2 regions of the Halomonas sp. SS10-MC5 genome follow, and region 1 is predicted to be linked to the other one. Evidence: predicted binding sites of a transcription regulator. Region 1 holds the regulator's gene; the other holds the start of a gene.
The links. The regulator FliA, encoded in region 1, starts transcription of late flagellar genes. The targets are predictions, from matches to a motif close to CTAAAGTTNNNNNNNNNNCNGCCGATA.
Positions count from the first base shown of each region.

Region 1 (6,137 bases):
TGCCCGATGCAGAGGCGGGTGAGTGGCTGGAACGCCAGGCTTTGAGCTGGTGCAGCCAGGCACGCGGCAGCCAGCGCGTCGTATACGCCGGTGAGCGGCGAAGCCTGGTGTCGCTGGATGGCGTAGGCGAGGCCGTGGGTGACGTGCGCTGCCGCTTCCGCGGCGCGCCAGGCCGCCTCGTCCTCGCCGCGCTGGCCGCCGACGTCGCGTTCAAGGGCAATCGGCGCGACCGGGAGCTGCTGGAAGCGCGGGTCTGGTTCGGTGAGGTTCGCGACGAGGAGAGCGGCAAGGTGCTTGGCAAGCGCTATTGGCTGGCGCCGGCGCGGTTGGGGCGCGAGCCCGAGCCGCTGTTGCTTGCGCTGCTGCAGGGCGACGTACTGCCGCAGCTCACCCGCCGCGCCTGGCAGCGGCTGGACCCGGCCGAACTCGGGGAACTGCGTGCCGACCTGCGCCTGCTGATGGCCAGCGGCCTGGCGACGGTGGCCGCCCACCTGGACCTTGCCGAGGACGAATCGGCGATGGACCTGCGGGCGGAGCTGCTGGGGCTCGGCGGGGGGCGCCGTCGTCGCCGTGACGTTGCGCTGCTCGAGTCGTTGGTACAACTTTTCCTGGTGCGCGATGCCATTCGCCACCTGGGTCTCGGTGAAAGGGAGACAGGCTAGATGGGATGGGACCAGGCCGCAGGGCTGCGCCAGTGGGCGAACGGTGAGTCGCAGCAGTGCCCGGCACATGTGGCCGAGATGCTGGTCGAGTTGGCGGCCAGGGGCGACGGCGGCGCGACACCGCCGCCGGCCATGGCCCGTGCGGCGGCCAAGCCAGCCCCCGGGCGTGCCGCCACCGCGCCGTCACGCCCGGCCGCCAGCGCCCAGGGGGTGACGCTGATGGTGCTGGGCCTGCCGGGGACCGCCGAGCGGCACACTGCCAGGGTGACCGAGCTGCTGGAAAGTTGGGCCCGCGAGGGGCGGCGATGGGTGGGTGACCCCCGCGCCTGGCGCATCGTGGCGCTGCCCATCAGCAGCCCACACCTGCCCGTGCTGGCGACCCAGCAGTCGCACTGGGCGCTGTGGGTGGATGACGATCTCGAGGCATTTCGCCGTGGCTACCGTCTGCTCAAGCAGATAGCCGAGCAGGGCGGGCCTCGGCGGCTGCTCGCCGTGCATCCGCCCGGGGTGGGGCGACAGGGCCTATTGGCCAATCTGCAGTATGTGGCAGAGGCTTATTTCGACATCGAACTGCTGGTATTGGCGCGATGATACCTCGAGCGAGTCACTGGCTCGCGGCCATCGCGCTCGGTGGCTGGCTGGGGGGTGCGCAGGCCAGCGGCAGCTGGGTCGCCTCCGCCCCCTCGCTGCTGGTGGCCACGGCCGACCGTCCGATGGCTTCCGCTGCCTTGCTGCCGCCCTCGCCGGAGCTGGCCAGTGGCCAGGTGATGGGGCGGGTCGGCTGGCACTACCAGCCGCCGGTCGGCATCGCGGTGAATGCCTGGCTGTGCCATCCGGGCAGCTGCCTGCGTCTACCGGGGCCACGGGGACAGACCGACGGCCTGGCGGGCCTGCCGGCGGATACGCCACTCTATTTTCAGTTTTCCCTTCAGGATCGCCGGCAGCGTGCCGCGACCCTGCAGGGGCTGCAGGTGATCGTCAACCATGAGCATCTGCCACGCCCCTGACCCGTCGAGCGTGCGAGTCGACGCTCGTGGGAATCGTCAGCCGTGAGAGCAAGCGCATGTACACAGCACGAGGCAAGATCGAACAGGCGGACCTGCTGGATGAGTACCTGCCGCTGGTGAGGCGCCAGGCGCTTTCCATGCAGGTTCGGCTACCGTCGAGCATCGAACTCGACGACCTGATTCAGGCCGGTACGGTGGGGCTGCTCGAGGCCATGGGCCGCTTCGATGCGAGCCAGGGGGCCAGCTTTGCCACCTTCGCCAGCCAGCGCATTCGCGGCGCCATGCTCGATGAGCTGCGCAGCCGGGACTGGCTGCCACGCAGCGTCAGGCGCAACGCCCGGGCGGTCGACGAGGCGGTGCGGCGTCTGGAGCAGTCGCTGGGACGCCCCGCCGAGGAGACCGAGATCGCCGGTGAACTCGACATGGGGCTGGAGGAGTATCGCCAACTGCTCAGCGATACCAACAGCGGGCACCTGCTTCCCTTCGAGGCGCTGATGGCCGAAGGGGTCGAGCCCGGGATCGAGGACGCCTCGATCGACACGCCCTACCGCATGCTCATCGACGAGGAGAAGCGCCGGCAACTCGCCGAGGGCATCGAGGCGCTTCCCGAGCGCGAAAAGCTGCTGATGGCGCTGTACTACCAGGAGGAGCTCAACCTCAAGGAGATCGGCGTCGTGCTGGGCGTGACCGAATCTCGGGTCTGCCAGTTGCACAGCCAGGCGGTGAGCCGTCTGCGGGCGCGCCTGGCAGAACACGATTAAAGGTTTTCCATCAGCGCCTTGGTGCTCTCCAGCGCATTCATGTAGCAGGCATGAAGCTGGTCGGCGGGCACGTCATCGATGGCTTCCTCGATCTGGCGCTCGTGATTCTCGCACAGGGTCAGCACGGCACCGAGGGGGCCGCTCCGGTGCTTGAGGGCCTCGATGATCGGCTGCCCGAGCGGCAGGTGTTCGAGCAGGGTGTTGCGGTCCTCCTCCAGCAGGGCATCCATCATCGAGAACAGGCCGGTGGTGAAGGCATCCTCGGAGTCGAGGGTGGGGAAGGGGGCCGCCAGGTTGCGGCACATGAAGGCGCGGATCAGCGCCATGCGCAACACGATGCGCGACGTGGGCTGCAGGCTGGCGAGCGTCAGCGTCAGGATCAACCGGCGAAGCTCGATGAGCCCCAGGAGCTGGACCGCGCGATGCAGGTCGACCTCCTTGCCGCCGCGGTGGAAATAGCTCGAGTTGGCCCGGCGCAGGATGGCCACGTGCAGGTGGGGTACCTGCACGACCAGTTCGTGGAGGCGGTTGAGGTCCTGGTTGTCCTCGTAGAGGGCACGAATCAGGCGGATCTGGGCGGCACGGTTGCCATGGCGGCCCCGCGGAGCCGAGGCGATGAAGCTGGGTTTGGCGAGGTAGTGGCCGTGATAGTAATCGCAGCCCATCGCCTGGTAGCGCTCCAGCTCTTCGCGGCTGTCGAGGTTCTCGACCAGCAGCTTGACGTTGCGCCCCGGGAGCCGCTCCAGGGTCGCATCGTCGAGGTCCCGCGGCGAGGTGAGCGCGATGATGTCGCAGCGGTCGAGCATGGCCTCGGGGTCCTGCTTCAGCAGGCGGGACGATACGATGACCCGGTAGCCGCGTTCGCGGATATCGTCCAGGCGTGCGAGCAGTTCGGCGGTGACCGTGTGCGCCCCGGCCATGCCCAGCGCCAGGCGCGGGGCCGGCGTAGGCAGCAGTTCGGGGCGCTCGAGCCACTCCAGCGGCAGGTCGACGAACAGTGTCCTGTCGCCCAGCAGGCCGCCATCGCCAAGTTCATAGACGGCGCTGGCCAGCGCCCTGGCGGTGGCGGCCATGACGTCCTCGGTTTCGCTGTCGGTGTGCCGGGTGTAGACCAGGCGATCCGCGACGTGATGATGGCTGGCATCGTGAATTGGCTGAAGCGCGACGGTGAAAGGATCGGGGTCCCTTGGCTCAGGCATGCTGCTTGGCTCCGTGCTGAGTGCGATGCACTCGGAAATTTCTCAAGTTTCAGGCTGACATGAACGTGTTCGAACCGCTTACCCTAGATGGCCCGTTGCAACGTCGCGAGCGTCGGCTCGAGGCCGTGGGTCAATGCCTCGAGGCCGGGGCGGGCATAGAAGAAGCCTTGCTGCTGGGTAATGCCGCCTCGTGCAAGCCACAAGGCCTCGGCACGGGTCTCCACGCCTTCAGCCACCAGGTCGACATCCAGTTCCCGCGCCAGCGTGACGACGGCACGCAGGATGGCCTGGCGGCGCGTATCGCTGTCGCAGTGCATCACCAGCGCGCGGTCGATCTTGAGCCGGTCGGGCTCGAGTTCCACCAGCAGGTCGAGGTTGGCGAAGCCGTTGCCGAAGTCATCCAGCGCGGTCTTGAAGCCCATGTTGCGATAGGCCTCGATGATGTTGCGCAAATGCTGGCCCTGCACCCTTTCGATCTCTGTGACCTCGAAGACCAGCCGCTCGGCCGGCCAGCCGACCTGTTCGGAAATCGCCAGCGTCGCCTGGATGCAGGCCGTGGGCTCGTAGACCGCGTTGGGCAGGAAGTTGATCGACAGGCTCTCGCGCATGCCGAGACGGCTGGCGAGCTGGATGGCGCGGATTCGGCATGCCTGGTCGAAGCGATACAGCAGCCGAGGCGTGACCTGGTCCAGGATGCTGGCCGCCGATTCGCCAGCCGGCCCTCTCACCAGCGCCTCGTAGGTGGTGATGCTGGCCGAGGCAAGGTCGACGATGGGTTGGAAGGCCATGGTAAAAGCGAACGGCAGCGGCCCCTCACAGCGTTCGCAGCATCCGTCCCTCTCGGCGCATCGTTGCATGGCTACTCCTGTCTGGTCGCGGTTGGCCAACGGGATGCTCACGGAGGCGTCCTGGCCGCCGCCGGAATCGCTCGTTGGCCAGGCGAGGGCCAACCCCCTGTGCCGCCCTCGGCAGGCCCGACCGAAGGGCCTGGTGCCGACAAGGATCTCATGGCTATCGTATCGGCCGCGATTGCCGAAACTTTAGCAGGAGGCGAAAAGTTTGACCTGGGTCAACCCGGTGCCGGCCTTTCCCCTTCGTGGCTAAAGTGGCCACGCCCATGGCCGATATTTTTCACTAGGCTCGATGCCCCGTCTTTTCAGGAGCTTGCATGAACCCTTCAACCATCATCGGCATGTTCGCCAGCATCGTGCTGCTGGTCAGCGTGCTGTTCTTTACCGCCGAGTCGCCGCAGAGCTTCATCAACCTGCCGGGCCTGGCCATCGTGCTGGCCGGGACCATGGCGGCCACCTTCATCAGCTATCCGCTGAGGGAAGTCCTGCGGGTAGTGCGCCTGGTGGGCCTGGTGTTCCGCCGGGAGAACACCTACATGCGCGACGACATCAAGGAACTGGTGGACATCTCGCGGCTGTGGTTCAAGGGCGACGTGCGGGCCGTCGAGGCGGCACTGGAGAAAGCGCGCAATCCTTTCCTGCGCACCGGCATCCAGCTGGTCATCGCCAATACCAAGGAGGAGGAGATCTTCGACCTGCTGCGCTGGCGCATCGCCCGGCTCAAGGCGCGCGAGCATGCCGAAGCGCAGATCTTCCGCACCATGGCCACCTATGCCCCGGCCTTCGGCATGATCGGCACCCTGGTCGGGCTGGTCAATATGCTCGAGGTGATGGAGTCGGGCGACCTGCACGTCATCGGCCCGCGCATGGCGGTGGCGTTGCTCACGACCTTCTATGGCATCCTGCTGGCCAACCTGGTGTTCAAGCCGATCGCCGTGAAGCTCGAGCGACGCACCGAGGAGCGCCTGATCGCCATGAACATGGTGCTCGAGGGCATCTCGCTGATCACCAAGCGTCGTCTGCCGTCCTTCATCGAAGAGACACTCAACTCCTTCGTCGCCAACTACCACGACGAGATCCGCGACCCCGAAGTGACCAAGCGCGAAGCCCCCGATGGGGAGGCGCAGAATGCTTGATCGCAGCACGCGCGACGTGCTGCATCCTCCCGCCGTCGAAGTCGGCGAGGGGGAGGGCTGGCTGGTGAGCTATCTGGACGTGCTGACGCTGCTGATCACGTTGTTCGTGCTGCTGCTCTCGCTGGCCGGCAACGGCCAGGCCATCGAGGGCAGCCGCCAAGGCGGCGAGACATCGGCACGGGTGACGCCGCAGGCCGAAGCCGCCGCCCGCCTGGTGGCGGGGACGGGGCTCAAGCCGCGCCACGATGGCCTAGAGCCGCGTTTCCCCGGGCTCGAGATCGAAGGGGTGAGCGTGACCGAGGGGCAGCAGGGCATCACCCTGCGCATCGACGACAATCTGCTGTTCGACAGTGGCCAGGCCGTCCTTACGGGGCAAGGGCGCGAGGTGCTGAGCCGGCTGCGCGACATCCTCGTCTCCTTCGAGGGAGAGATCTCCGTGGAGGGGCACACCGACAGCATCCCCATCGCCAGCTCCCGCTTCCCGTCGAACTGGGAGCTCTCCTCGGGGCGCGCCATCGCCG
Region 1 is NZ_CP065435.1:2,617,418-2,623,554, reverse strand. Features, by position in the region: gene flhF (flagellar biosynthesis protein FlhF) at 1-662, shown strand, start outside; gene I4484_RS12245 (hypothetical protein) at 663-1,253, shown strand; gene I4484_RS12240 (flagellar protein FlhE) at 1,250-1,669, shown strand; gene I4484_RS12235 (RNA polymerase sigma factor FliA) at 1,726-2,430, shown strand; gene I4484_RS12230 (EAL and HDOD domain-containing protein) at 2,427-3,629, opposite strand; gene I4484_RS12225 (EAL domain-containing protein) at 3,713-4,486, opposite strand; gene I4484_RS12220 (motility protein A) at 4,798-5,616, shown strand; gene I4484_RS12215 (OmpA family protein) at 5,609-6,137, shown strand, end outside.

Region 2 (6,137 bases), 120 kb from region 1:
TGGCCTTGAACCGATCGATATCGATGAACAGCAGCGCCAGGGTGGTGTCGGCGCGTTCGGCCTGGGCCAGGGCGTGGCCCAGGCGATCACGCAGCAGCAGCCAGTTGGGCAGGCCGGTGATGGGGTCGATATGTATCCAGTGGCGATCGTCGAGCCATTCGCCATTGGCGCTGGTGAGCTGGACGAAGGTGTGCAGGAAATGGCGCGGCTGCTGGTGTGCGTCGAGAATGGCGTCGACCGTCATCAGGACCGGCAGCGATTCCCCATCGGCTCGGCGACAGAGCACCTCCTGCTGCCAGGAGTGTGTCACGTTCGGAGGGGTCTCAGCGGTAACCGGCAGATGCGAAGGTATGCGCCGGGAAAGGTAAAAGTGCTCGATCGGCCAGCCGCGCGTTTCAGCGCTGTCGACGCCGGCGATGCGACAGAAGGCGTCATTGACCAGCAAAATGTTGCCATCGCCATCGGTGATGACCAGGCCGGTCTGGCTCTGCTCGAAGGCGTGTTGCACCAGCCGAGCCGGATGCTGGGCAAGGACGTGCAGCTGCTTGCCCGGGGGGCGGTTACCTTTTTCGGTCATCGGAACGGCTTCGGTAAAGTGAAATTCGGTTCGATCTAGGTTCTATATCGTCCTGTCTCGCCAGGACTTGAGCGAGGCAGCCTCCTTGCGTTGAGGAGCGCGTTCGTCATGTTGGGTAACATGCTTTGATGCGTCTACAGGGCTCAAGTTCGCTTAGGGCGTGCCGATAACAAGGTTAGCTTCTCCTGCCTCCGTGCGGGGCTGCCAGGAACAGGCGGCACACTCTGTCAAGCCGAAGCCGACAGGCCCTATTTCCCTCCATCCAGGAGATTTCATTGCACGTGATGGCATCTATCGCGTCCCTGGCCCGCTCGATCTGCTCGCTGCAGGGGCGCCTCCTTGCCGGACTGGCCATGACCTGGCTGGTCATCGTCGGCATCGTTCTGGTATTGGCCTGGCAGTTCGGCAAGGGGCTCGTCGATGAGGCCAACCTGTCGCATCTGCGCTATGAATCGCGGCTGATCGCCGACGACCTGACCCGACAGGTCGAGCGCCGGCTGGGTGCGCTCAAGCGGCTCGAGCGTAGCCTGCGCGAAGTCGAGGCCGACGAGCTTTCGTCCCGGTTGGCGAACAGCCAAGTGCTAATGGAGTGGTTCGAAGGGCTGATGGTCACCGATGCCGAAGGCCGCGTGGTCGCCGATTGGCCCATCGTACCAGGTCGTGTGGGACTGGAAACCGCCGACACCGAATATTTCCGCATGGTCCGGCACTCGCCGTGGCCCTACGTCAGCCGCCCCTTCACCGGCAGGGCAAGCGGGGAGTCGCTGGTGCTCATGCTGGTGCCGCGCTTCGATGAGCAAGGGCATTTCGCCGGTGTCGTCGGGGGCATGATCAACCTCGCCCGAGGGGGGCTGTTTCGCCGCCTGGAGACGATTCGCCTGGGCGAGGATGGCTACGTGTCGGTATTCGCCGTCAGCGGAGAACGGCTCTTTCATCCGCGTCGGCAGCCATCGCTGGCCCACGAGGAGGATCTCGCCGATGCGCCGGCGCGACAGCTGGCGCTGGATGGCTGGCAGGGCGAGACGGTTGCCCGGGACAGCGGGGGGGCGCCGACCCTCATGTCGTATCGTCAGATCTGGCCGGCCGGCTGGGTCGTCAAGGTGGCGGTGCCTCAGGCCCAGGTTCGGCAACCTCTGGGTGACTTCCTGGGGCGGCTCTGGTGGGCCTGGCTGGTGCTGGCGGTCGTCATGCTGGTCACCATGCGTCTGCTGGTGAGGCGGCTGCTGCGTCCCCTGCACCGGCTCGAGCGGCAGATCGCCCAGGTCGGGGCGGGAGAGAGGCGCTATCTGGAACTCTCCACCAATATGCATGAGCTGCGTCAGGTGGCCAGCAGCTTCAACCGGCTCGAGCATGAGCGGCTGGCGGCGCTCGAGCACCTGCGCGATCGCCAGGCGTTCCTCGACGCCGTTCTCGGTTCGACGCCCATCGGCATGTTCGTGGCGGATCTGAACGGCCGCCTCAACTACCTGAATCCGGCACTGCTCGAACTCCTCGGATTGGAAGCTTCTCATGGATTCAAAGATTGGTGGGAGCGCATTCATCCGGCCGACAAGCAGGGAGCCGAGGACATGTGGCGTCACACCCTGGCGACCGGTAGCGACTTCGTGCGTCAGCTTCGCTTCCTCCACCCCAACGGGGCCACGCTGTGGGTCGAGGTGCATGCCAGCCAAGTGCTGGGCAATGAGCAGGCGCTGGGCTTCGTGGGCATGGTCAAGGACATCACCGAGCGTCGGCAGCAGGAGGCGCTGCAGCGCTGGGAGGCCGAACACGACCCCCTGACTGGCCTGCTCAATCGGCGTGGCTTCGAGCGGCGTCTCGAGGAGGCGCTGGCGGAGTATGCCAAGACGGGCACTCCCTCGGTGCTGATCCTGTTCGATCTCGATCACTTCAAGCCGATCAATGACGAGGGCGGACACGCCCTGGGTGACGAGATGCTGCGCCGGGTTGCCCAGGTAGTGGCCTGGGAGGTTCGCCGCAGCGATCACGTCGCCCGCCAGGGTGGGGACGAATTTGCCGTCCTGTTGCCCAGCTGTACGCTCAAGCAGGCAGGGGAGATCGCGGAGTCCTTACGCCGCGCCGTGTCCGAAGTCACCGTAACCAACGAGGCCAAGACGTACAGCATCACTCTCAGCATGGGGGTAACGGCGCTGCAGGAGGGGGATGAAGCCGCCGAGACCGTGCTCGCGCGTGCCGACGAGGCGAGCTACAAGGCCAAGGCGGAGGGGCGTAATACCGTGGTGATCACGACCTGCGACGACGATTTGATCAACAGCCTGTGGTAGCGGCACGGGCACGTCCGCAGCGGTGGGGCGTGTAGCGCAGAGGGCCGTCAGAGTCAGGCGTCGTGGCAGGAGGTGTCAGGCGTCGTGGCAGGAGGTCTTGTGACGACTGTCGAGTCGAGGGGAGGAAGCGGCTGGCGAATCCGTGCCTAGACCGAGGCGTTGATGCGTCCCGATTGGGCGGCAACGCGCCCGCTGGCGCGATAGACGGTCTTCTCGGCGGCTTGGTGGATGAACGCCAGCAGGCGGGTGTTCTGCTCCATGCGCAGCTCCACCAGCTTGCCGTTGAGTGCATTGAGGCGCTGGGCCTCGCGGGTCAGCTCCAGGGTATGGAGCCAGGCGTGCTCACAGCCAGCGTCGGCCGCTGCCTGTCGCGCACCTTGCGCTCCTCTGGCATAGCCCAGGCGCTGCTGCACGCCCTGGCGCAGCGTCTCGCTGGTTTCCAGCTTGGTCAGCAGCGACTGCTTGAGCCCGGCGATCTCGCCGAGCAGATGGCCATCGATGTGCGCGCCGGCCAGCACGGTGCGCTCGTGCCGGAGCAGGTCGATCACGCCATTCAGGCGCTGCTGCTGCTCTTGAAGAAGCTTCGCCAGGCTCATTCCCCGCGGCGCTCCGCTGCCAGGGATTCGATCAGGGCATCGGCAATGCGCTCGGCACGGACTTCCAGTCGCCCCTCGCGAATGGCTTCGCGAATCTCCTCGACCCGCGCCATGTCGACGTCGCGCGAGGTGTCGGCGGCCTTCTGGCTGAGGTGGGTGGCGGCCGACGGACCGGGTTCCTGCTGCTTGGCCGAGGTGGCGCCCTTGACCGGCTGCGTCTCCTCGCGCGGCGTCGTCTGCGTCGGGCGAGTCAGGGGGTTCTGGCTGTTGATCTTCACGATATTGGCCTCATGACCGGATGCTTTCAGCTGTTATCGGCGGCGCGCGGATTAACTTTAGGCCCGATCTTCGATGCAGGTTTTCGAGACGGCGTTGCGCCTGCCTCGTCCGGTGTGGTTCGCCAGCGTGGCAATGTCAGAAGTCTACGACAAGGGTGCCCTCGCCGACCACCTCGGCGGTCACGACTTCACGGCTGTCGAAGCGAACCCTGACCCGGTCGCCCATGGCTCCCGGCTCCAGCGCCTGACCTTCGCGGGTGACGCGAAACGCCGCGCCCCTGGCCTCGACCACGACGCGCTGGTTTCTCTCCACCAGCGGCAGGCTGCGGAACTGATGAGCCTGCAGGGGCTGCTCCGGGCTGAGCGGGCGGGTCGCCACCTGGCCGACGATCTCGTCAATATCGAGCAAGGTTCGGTTCGGCAGCTCGGCGAGGTTGCCTGACTGCATGGCCAAGTGTTCGCGACGGACGGTCTCGCCTGCCGCCAGCGGAGCGGTGAGAACCGGATACTCCCCCAGCGCGCCGATGTCGGCCTGCAGGTAGCGCACCTGCCGGCCGTCACTGCCACAGCGTACGCCCACGGAAACGCGCCCGAGGGGAACGTCGCCCGGACGGGCAAGAAAGGGCTCGGGGGATTCGCAGGCCGGCAGCCTCGCTGATGGCAGACGCAGCTCGATGATCAGTTCGTCGCCTAGGGTGCTTGCCTGCTCGTGCAGGAACGCATGCACGGCTTGCAGCAGTTCGGTGTCGTCAGCCGTGGCCGCCGCAGGCAGCGGCAGGAGGGCCAGCGTCAGCGGCAGCAGCAGGGCGAGGCGGATCAGACGCATCGGGCAAGGTCGTCCAGCAGGGGTGATGGCCAGATTCTAGCGACAGGCGACGGACTGAAACAGCGGAAATGAACGAGGAAAACCGGCCTGTTCCTGCCATTGACATGACAGCGGCATCGCTATTCTTCAACCTCAAGAAGTTCCGCATGTCATCCACTGGGTTTGCACGGGAGTGCCGGCATGATCGACCAGCTCGAGGCCGCCTTTAATTACCACCAGCAGGCGCTGGGCCTGCGCCAGCAGCGCCACCAGGTGCTGGCGAGCAATATCGCCAACGCCGATACGCCCAACTACAAGGCGCGCGACATCGACTTCGCCAGCGAGCTGAAGAGGGCGGTCGAGCACGGGCGGTCGTCAGGCGGCGGGTTATCGCTGGCGCGCACTTCCGAGCGGCACCTGGCGGGGCAGGCCATGGCGACGCCCCGGCATGAGCTGCTCTATCGCATTCCGGACCAGCCGAGCCTGGATGGCAATACCGTGGACATGGACCGCGAGCGTACCCAGTTCGCCGACAATGCGGTGCGCTACCAGGCGGCGCTGACCTTCATGAACAGCCGCATCCAGGGGCTGAAGAACGCCATGCAGCCGGAATGACAGGCCGGAACTGACAGAGGAGTGAGATATAACCATGTCGATGTTTTCCGTGTTCGATATCGCCGGCTCGGCCATGAGCGCCCAGTCGCAGCGCATGAACGTCACCGCCAGCAACCTGGCCAACGCCGACAGCGTGGCCGGGCCGGACGGCGAGGCCTACCGTGCCAAGCAGGTCATGTTCGAGTCACGTCTGCAGGGCGGGCGGGGCATCGGTGGCGTCGGGGTGCGTGACATCGTCGAGGACCCCGCGCCGCTGCGCCTGGAATACCGCCCCGAGCACCCGCTGGCCAATGAGGAGGGCTACGTGTCGATGCCCAACGTCGAGCCGGTGCACGAAATGGTCAACATGATCTCGGCGTCGCGCTCCTATCAGGCCAACGTCGAGGTCATGAACACCAGCAAGCAGATGATGCTCAAGACACTCACGCTGGGCGAGGGCTGATCGCCATGTCGAACACCATTGATGCCAATGTCGTCACGCGCATGAACCAGGGCGGCCCGGCCGCCCGCGATGCCAGCCAGTCTGCCGACCTGCGCAACAATTTCATGACCCTGCTGATTGCCCAGATGCAGCACCAGGATCCGCTCAAGCCGATGGACAACCACGAGATGACCAGTCAGCTGGCGCAGATCAACACCGTCAGCGGCATCGAGGATCTCAACGAGACGCTCTCGGGCATCACCGACCAGATGAACGCCGGCCAGACCCTGCAGGCCACCGGCCTGATCGGCAAGGGCGTGCTGGTGCCGGGCGATCGCGTGCTGCTCGAGCATGGCGAAGAGGGCGAGCCGCATACCACGCCGTTCGGCATCGAGCTGCCCCAGTCGGCCGATAACGTCCGTGTCGTGATCACCAATGCCAGCGGCCAGGTGGTCAATCGCTACGACATCGGCTCGGCCAAGGAGGGGGTGGAGTCGTTCACCTGGGATGGCCGTACCAGCGAGGGCGAGGTGGCGGCTCCGGGCTCCTATCGCGTTCGTATC
Region 2 is NZ_CP065435.1:2,740,780-2,746,916, reverse strand. Features, by position in the region: gene I4484_RS12765 (bifunctional diguanylate cyclase/phosphodiesterase) at 1-577, opposite strand, end outside; gene I4484_RS12760 (diguanylate cyclase) at 862-2,859, shown strand; gene I4484_RS12755 (flagella synthesis protein FlgN) at 3,006-3,455, opposite strand; gene flgM (flagellar biosynthesis anti-sigma factor FlgM) at 3,452-3,733, opposite strand; gene flgA (flagellar basal body P-ring formation chaperone FlgA) at 3,870-4,559, opposite strand; gene flgB (flagellar basal body rod protein FlgB) at 4,740-5,153, shown strand; gene flgC (flagellar basal body rod protein FlgC) at 5,188-5,595, shown strand; gene flgD (flagellar hook assembly protein FlgD) at 5,601-6,137, shown strand, end outside.
Region 2: flgM (flagellar biosynthesis anti-sigma factor FlgM) is a predicted target of FliA. The motif match lies at 3,768-3,794, and genes of this name have one in related genera.